One region of the Paenibacillus sp. FSL K6-2859 genome, then DNA from elsewhere that is predicted to be linked to it. Evidence: a T-box and tRNA genes for the amino acid it is inferred to sense, from the RefSeq annotation. Region 1 holds a T-box; the other holds one or more tRNA genes.
What was found. The T-box of region 1 lies ahead of trpS (tryptophan--tRNA ligase). A T-box ahead of a tRNA ligase gene usually reads a tRNA of that ligase, here a tRNA-Trp.
Positions count from the first base shown of each region.

Region 1 (3,385 bases):
CGTTATATTGTAATCCCTACAATTTCTCTAAAGCGCTGGAACGTAGTAAAAGTGAAAAAAGATGGTAGCTATGATGTTGGGCAGTTAGTCAATCATCGATTGGAATGGTTCAAACATGCTGTATGCTCGAATCATCCCGCTGTGGAAATATCCAAGTCGCACCCTGATATTCAGTCCTTTCTATACTTCACCTCTTATGCAGTAGCCGAAGTCGAAGAACTTCCTTCAGGATATATGGTGCGCTGGGGGGACGTACGTTATTTACATCGTAAACAATACCCATTTGTGGCTGTATTAGTGATGGACAATCAATATCGACCTTTAAATACTTATGTAGGTTGGCTTAGCAGCGAGAAGCTCGACAAACGATTTTCCATTGACCCTGGATCTTTACGATGAAACTGTAGACTTACGCAGAGATCTATTCTATAATCACAAAAAATCCCGGAGTATTATTATCATACTCCGGGATTCATTTTAGCAGACATAGAAAGGAAGGCTCTCTTAATGGGTAAAGGACTTTCACTTTGGTTCGCTTGTTCTTCTATTCTTATTCTTACTGCCGCTTCAATCGCGATCAGTTATAGCTTTTGGTTGGCACTTCTGCTCGGATTTCTCTGTGTCATGAATATCGGCTGGGGATTTATTCTTAAGGCCAAGATCAGACGCAAGCAGGAAAGCCTAAGCGCTGATTAGATTAACGGGCTGGCAGAAATCCCATCCGCTCTTTAACTCCATTCAGCGTCTCTGTGGCAACAATGCGCGCACGACCAGCACCTTCTGCAAGAATATCTGTGATCGCACCCGAGCTACGAATTTCATTATATCGTTGTTGTATAGGCTCAAGCGTAGCTACAACCACTTCAGCAAGATCCTTCTTAAAGCCGCCATACATTTGCCCTTCATAACGATCAGCGATTTGCCCCAGTGTCATTCCAGAACATTCGGAATAAATACTCATCAAATTACTGATCTCTGGTTTATTAGCCGGATCAAAAATCACTTCACGTCCTGAATCAGTCGTTGCACGGCTGATTTTTTTACGGATTATGTCCGGTGAATCTAACAGAGCAATGTAGCTGCCTGCGTTAGGACTGCTCTTGCTCATTTTTTTGGTGCCATCATCCAGAGACATTATACGTGCACCCACCTCTGGAATGTACGGCTCCGGAATGGTAAAGAATTCGCCAAAACGATTATTAAAGCGGCCAGCTAAATCACGAGTCAGTTCCAAATGTTGTTTCTGATCTTCTCCAACTGGTACAAGATCCGCATTATAAACAAGAATATCTGCTGCCATCAAGGAAGGATAGACGAATAAACCAGCGCCAACAGAATCTTTACCTGATGATTTATCTTTAAACTGGGTCATACGCTCCAGCTCGCCCATTGCTGTAAGTGTCGTCATGATCCAGCCCAGTTCAGCGTGTTGTGGCACATGAGACTGCATATAGACATTAGAACGTGCAGGATCAATTCCTGCTGCAATAAAGAGGGCCGCTACGGACTCTGACTGTTCACGCAGTGCCGCAGGATCTTGTGCTACAGTGATTGCATGCATATCGACTACCATAAAGAAACATTGATGATCCTCTTGCAGCTTCACAAAATTTTTCAGTGCTCCAATGTAGTTTCCCAGTGTAAGTGAACCGCTCGGCTGAATACCTGACATTACTTTTTTCATAATATAGACCTCCGTTTGATTTCGTTTCTAAGTTTCCGAGAACGCAAAAAAAGCCTCATCCGCAAGGGACGTGAGACCGTGGTGCCACCCTTATTCGCTGCTTAATCTTGTTTGGACAAGAAAAAAACAGCCTTAGTCTTCCGTTAACGGGGAAGATCCGGCCGGTCTACTAGGGCATCTAGCTCCCGTTCAAGCTCGGCGCTCAGGGGTCCATTCATCAGGTTTGTCCTACCGGTTCGCATCAACCACCGGCTTTCTGAAGGTGCAATGCCTGCCTACTTGTCCCCGTCATCACATTATCATCATGAATTAATGCCTTCATCATAGAACCATAAAGAGAAGTTGTCAAATCACTTAACCACTACCGTATAAATCTGTTATGATAAGGTTATCCATGTTCTATTCGATTACAGTTACGATAAAGGAGCATATCTCATGAAACAGGTGACCAAAGGGCAGTGGGGCGGTTATGATACTTATATTTTGCACAGCCGTGAACTGGAAGTCACGCTTTTGCCGCGACTAGGAAATAACGTGATTTCATTGTTTGATGTAAAGAAACAACGGGAAATTCTACGGCGTCCTGATGAAAGCGATCAAGCTTTCTTTATGCAAAAACCTTACCATTTTGGCATGCCGCTATTAATTCCACCCGGAAGAATTCGTAAGGGCCAATTTCAGTTCGAGGGTACAAGTTATCAATTTGACCAGAACACCGCTAATGACAATCATATTCATGGTCTACACCGAACTCAGGCCTGGTGTGTCAGCGATATTGAAGAAGATGAGGATGGTTGCGCGGTCACTACTGAATTTCTAACAGAAGATGATCCCCACTGGATGGAGCAATTCCCTATCCCGCTTAAATTCGAAATGACGTTTAGGCTTCAGGAAGCCCGATTTACCCAAACTTTAAAGGTTACAAATCTTGGAGATCACCGAATTCCTTTTGGAATCGGTTATCACACCTGGTTTATGATTGATGGAGAACCTGAGCGCTGGAATCTTAAGCTCCCGGTAAATAGTATTTATGAACTGAATGATGAATTGCTCCCTAGCGGCAATCTAATTCCACTTGGTGATCTGGAAGCCTTGAACACCGGAATGAACATGCAGGGAACTAATTTTGATACTGCTCTACGTATTGGAGAAAAACAACCTGTAGAAGCCTTATTATTACGCGATGATGGTTATGGCCTTCGTTATACTGCTGACGAGAATCTATTCCGTCACTGGGTGCTATATACCAAAGGACCCGCCGAACAATTTCTGTGCATTGAGCCCTATACTTGGCTCGCGAATGCACCGAATGTATCCGAGGATGCTTCCTTCACAGGTCTTTTAACGATAGAACCTGGTCAGAGTCAGAATCTATCCACCGTGCTGGAAATGATCTATCCTGAGATTTAAAGCACATATACACTATATCGGTCTTGCCTTGCGATTACGTAAGGGAAGACCGATTTTTTTGTATAATCCCTAGCAATAAAGGATTCCTATCCTCACTTTTATTTCACTAATAATTACCATCCTTAAAACCTTTCGAAGTGATGCATGAATTAACCTCTTAGCGCTCATACTATCTTCACAACGGGCGAAGGAGGTGACACACATGGGTCAAGCAGGTCAAGGTCGTAGCAGCCGTTCCAATAACCTGGTCGTTCCTCAAGCAACTGCAGCATTGCAACAGTTGAAATATGA
Region 1 is NZ_JBBOYU010000001.1:5,828,430-5,831,814, forward strand. It holds gene MHB64_RS25985 (metal-dependent hydrolase) at 1-399, shown strand, start outside; gene MHB64_RS25990 (hypothetical protein) at 508-696, shown strand; gene trpS (tryptophan--tRNA ligase) at 698-1,684, opposite strand; T-box leader at 1,746-1,985, opposite strand; gene MHB64_RS26000 (aldose 1-epimerase) at 2,120-3,094, shown strand; gene MHB64_RS26005 (alpha/beta-type small acid-soluble spore protein) at 3,297-3,385, shown strand, end outside.

Region 2 (3,385 bases), 150 kb from region 1:
GTGGGAGCCGTAGAAATCGGAGCGCAAGCTTCGGTGGAGGCGCCGTTGGGATACCACCCTGATCGTATCTAGGTTCTAACCTAGTACCGTAATCCGGTACGGGGACCGTGTCAGGCGGGCAGTTTGACTGGGGCGGTCGCCTCCTAAAGAGTAACGGAGGCGTTCCAAGGTTCCCTCAGAATGGTTGGAAATCATTCGAAGAGTGCAAAGGCATAAGGGAGCTTGACTGCGAGACCTACAAGTCGAGCAGGGACGAAAGTCGGACTTAGTGATCCGGTGGTACCGCATGGAAGGGCCATCGCTCAACGGATAAAAGCTACCCTGGGGATAACAGGCTTATCTCCCCCAAGAGTCCACATCGACGGGGAGGTTTGGCACCTCGATGTCGGCTCATCGCATCCTGGGGCTGAAGTAGGTCCCAAGGGTTGGGCTGTTCGCCCATTAAAGCGGTACGCGAGCTGGGTTCAGAACGTCGTGAGACAGTTCGGTCCCTATCTGTCGTGGGCGCAGGAAATTTGAGAGGAGCTGTCCTTAGTACGAGAGGACCGGGATGGACGTACCGCTGGTGCACCAGTTGTTTCGCCAGAAGCATGGCTGGGTAGCTACGTACGGACGGGATAAGCGCTGAAAGCATCTAAGCGTGAAGCCCCCCTCAAGATGAGATTTCCCAATTAGTAAGACCCCTTGAAGACGACGAGGTAGATAGGTTGGAGGTGGAAGTGCAGTAATGCATGGAGCTGACCAATACTAATCGGTCGAGGGCTTATCCTATACTTAAAACGCAAATTCAATTCGGATTCAGTTTTCAGGCATCAAGCCTGGTATGAATATTCCCTGATAGCTCAGTTGGTAGAGCACTCGACTGTTAATCGAGTTGTCACAGGTTCGAGTCCTGTTCGGGGAGCCATATGGAGAGGTGTCCGAGTTTGGCCGAAGGAGCACGATTGGAAATCGTGTAGGCGCCACAAGCGTCTCGAGGGTTCGAATCCCTCTCTCTCCGCCACAAATTTTTACTTAGTATGGCCCGTTGGTCAAGGGGTTAAGACACCTCCCTTTCACGGAGGTAACATGGGTTCGAATCCCATACGGGTCACCAAATTTTCACTTGATTTTACATAGTGGACTTTGGTACAATAACAATTGTTGTTTATGGAGGCTTAGCTCAGCTGGGAGAGCATCTGCCTTACAAGCAGAGGGTCGGGGGTTCGATCCCCTCAGCCTCCACCATATTCATTTAAGAACGACGCGGGGTGGAGCAGCCCGGTAGCTCGTCGGGCTCATAACCCGAAGGCCGCAGGTTCAAATCCTGCCCCCGCAACCAATTTTCATCAAGAAATTATATCTTTTGGAACCGTGGTGTAGTTGGCCTAACATGCCTGCCTGTCACGCAGGAGATCGCGAGTTCGAATCTCGTCGGTTCCGCCATTTTTACCTTGGCTCGATAGCTCAGTCGGTAGAGCAGAGGACTGAAAATCCTCGTGTCGGCGGTTCGAATCCGTCTCGAGCCACCATGATTTTCACAATAGAATGAGTGCCATGCCGGTGTAGCTCAATTGGTAGAGCAACTGACTTGTAATCAGTAGGTTGGGGGTTCAAGTCCTCTCGCCGGCACCATCCTTGGAGGATTAGCGAAGTGGCCAAACGCATCAGACTGTAAATCTGCTCACGTAAGTGTTCGGTGGTTCGAATCCATCATCCTCCACCAGTTTTAGGGGCATAGTTTAAAGGTAGAACAACGGTCTCCAAAACCGTTGGTGTGGGTTCAATTCCTGCTGCCCCTGCCAAATTCTTTCTAAAGTTTAATATGGCGATCGTGGCGAAGGGGTTAACGCACCGGATTGTGGTTCCGGCATTCGTGGGTTCGAGACCCATCGGTCGCCCCATTTACTTTAACAAAGAAGAATGGCAACGAATTTCAGTTTAATATGGCGACTGTGGCGAAGGGGTTAACGCACCGGATTGTGGTTCCGGCATTCGTGGGTTCGAGACCCATCAGTCGCCCCATTTTACTTTAAAATGTTATTGGGGATTAGCCAAGCGGTAAGGCAACGGACTTTGACTCCGTCATGCATAGGTTCAAATCCTATATCCCCAGCCATTTTATGCGGACGTGGCTCAGCGGTAGAGCATCGCCTTGCCAAGGCGAGGGTCGCGGGTTCGATTCCCGTCGTCCGCTCCATATTTTACATGGCGCCATAGCCAAGTGGTAAGGCAAAGCTCTGCAAAAGCTTTATCCCCAGTTCAAATCTGGGTGGCGCCTCCATTAAGTTCATATGTGCCGGCGTGGCGGAATGGCAGACGCGCTCGACTCAAAATCGAGAGGGAAACCGTGGAGGTTCGAGTCCTCTCGCCGGTATATCAAAAAGGTTTGTAAAGTCGCTTGTATAAGCAACTTTACAAACCTTTTTTCTTTGTCTTTGAGCTTTTATTCTTAAGCCGTTGAATTAGAGGCGTCTCTAATTCAACGGCCTTTTTGTGTGGAGTGTTGTTTTATTGACTGCTTAGGCGGAATGCTCGTGGAGTGAGACCAATTTCACGTTTAAACATATTGCAAAATTGGGCGTCATTCACAAACCCAGCAGCAGCTGATACTTCAGAGATATGCATTTGGGTATGTTGCAAGAGAGACTTTGCATAATCCAGACGTTTCAATAGTAGATAGCGTAGAGGTGAAGCACCGAATCGCTCTTTAAATAAATGGCGGAAACGATCATAGCTGTATCCAGACATCTCAGAAAGTGTTGCGACCGATAGCTTATGGCGGTAATGCTCATTCATATAGTTTAGAACATATTGGACTCTGTCTTCCGTTGGCGATTGAAACCCAGATGCGCTAAGAAGCCGTATCAGATGAACAGTGATTTCGCTCATTTGCAGGTTCAATAGTTCAGAGAATCCATCTTGTTTGCGCGTAAACTCTGCTTTCATTCGAAGCAAGATCTCTAGAACAGTATGGTCTTTATCATCTTCATATACGCCTTGCAAATTCTCCATATTTGGGTGATTTGAATGGAAGCCTACAAATAGTATAGTAGCATCCTCGCGATGATTCTCGTCATGTTTATGATTGGGTGGTATCAGCGCGAATGAAGAAGAACGAAAATGATAACTTCGCGAACCTACATTAGTAGTTCCTAATCCGTTTAAATAATAGACTAGTTCATAACATTCATGCTGGTGTGGTGGAATATAGGTATTAACCTCATGTGTTGCATTTACAATATATAGAACACGATCCATGATGACCCTCCATTAATTATGTTTTAGCCGAATCGCACAAAAATATGACCGAAATCATATAATTATTTTCATTAATATTTGATATGATCGTATCAATAAATCCGGAAATTAGCAACCTGACTGGCCATATCGTTCGGGAATTAGT
Region 2 is NZ_JBBOYU010000001.1:5,980,703-5,984,087, reverse strand. It holds rRNA gene MHB64_RS26630 (23S ribosomal RNA) at 1-771, shown strand, start outside; tRNA gene MHB64_RS26625 (tRNA-Asn) at 832-907, shown strand; tRNA gene MHB64_RS26620 (tRNA-Ser) at 911-1,003, shown strand; tRNA gene MHB64_RS26615 (tRNA-Glu) at 1,022-1,096, shown strand; tRNA gene MHB64_RS26610 (tRNA-Val) at 1,152-1,227, shown strand; tRNA gene MHB64_RS26605 (tRNA-Met) at 1,245-1,321, shown strand; tRNA gene MHB64_RS26600 (tRNA-Asp) at 1,348-1,425, shown strand; tRNA gene MHB64_RS26595 (tRNA-Phe) at 1,436-1,511, shown strand; tRNA gene MHB64_RS26590 (tRNA-Thr) at 1,539-1,614, shown strand; tRNA gene MHB64_RS26585 (tRNA-Tyr) at 1,620-1,705, shown strand; tRNA gene MHB64_RS26580 (tRNA-Trp) at 1,711-1,784, shown strand; tRNA gene MHB64_RS26575 (tRNA-His) at 1,808-1,883, shown strand; tRNA gene MHB64_RS26570 (tRNA-His) at 1,929-2,004, shown strand; tRNA gene MHB64_RS26565 (tRNA-Gln) at 2,024-2,098, shown strand; tRNA gene MHB64_RS26560 (tRNA-Gly) at 2,105-2,179, shown strand; tRNA gene MHB64_RS26555 (tRNA-Cys) at 2,190-2,263, shown strand; tRNA gene MHB64_RS26550 (tRNA-Leu) at 2,278-2,356, shown strand; gene MHB64_RS26545 (AraC family transcriptional regulator) at 2,491-3,240, opposite strand.
Region 2: it encodes a tRNA-Trp, which carries the amino acid that the T-box ahead of trpS (tryptophan--tRNA ligase) is inferred to sense. The anticodon was not compared.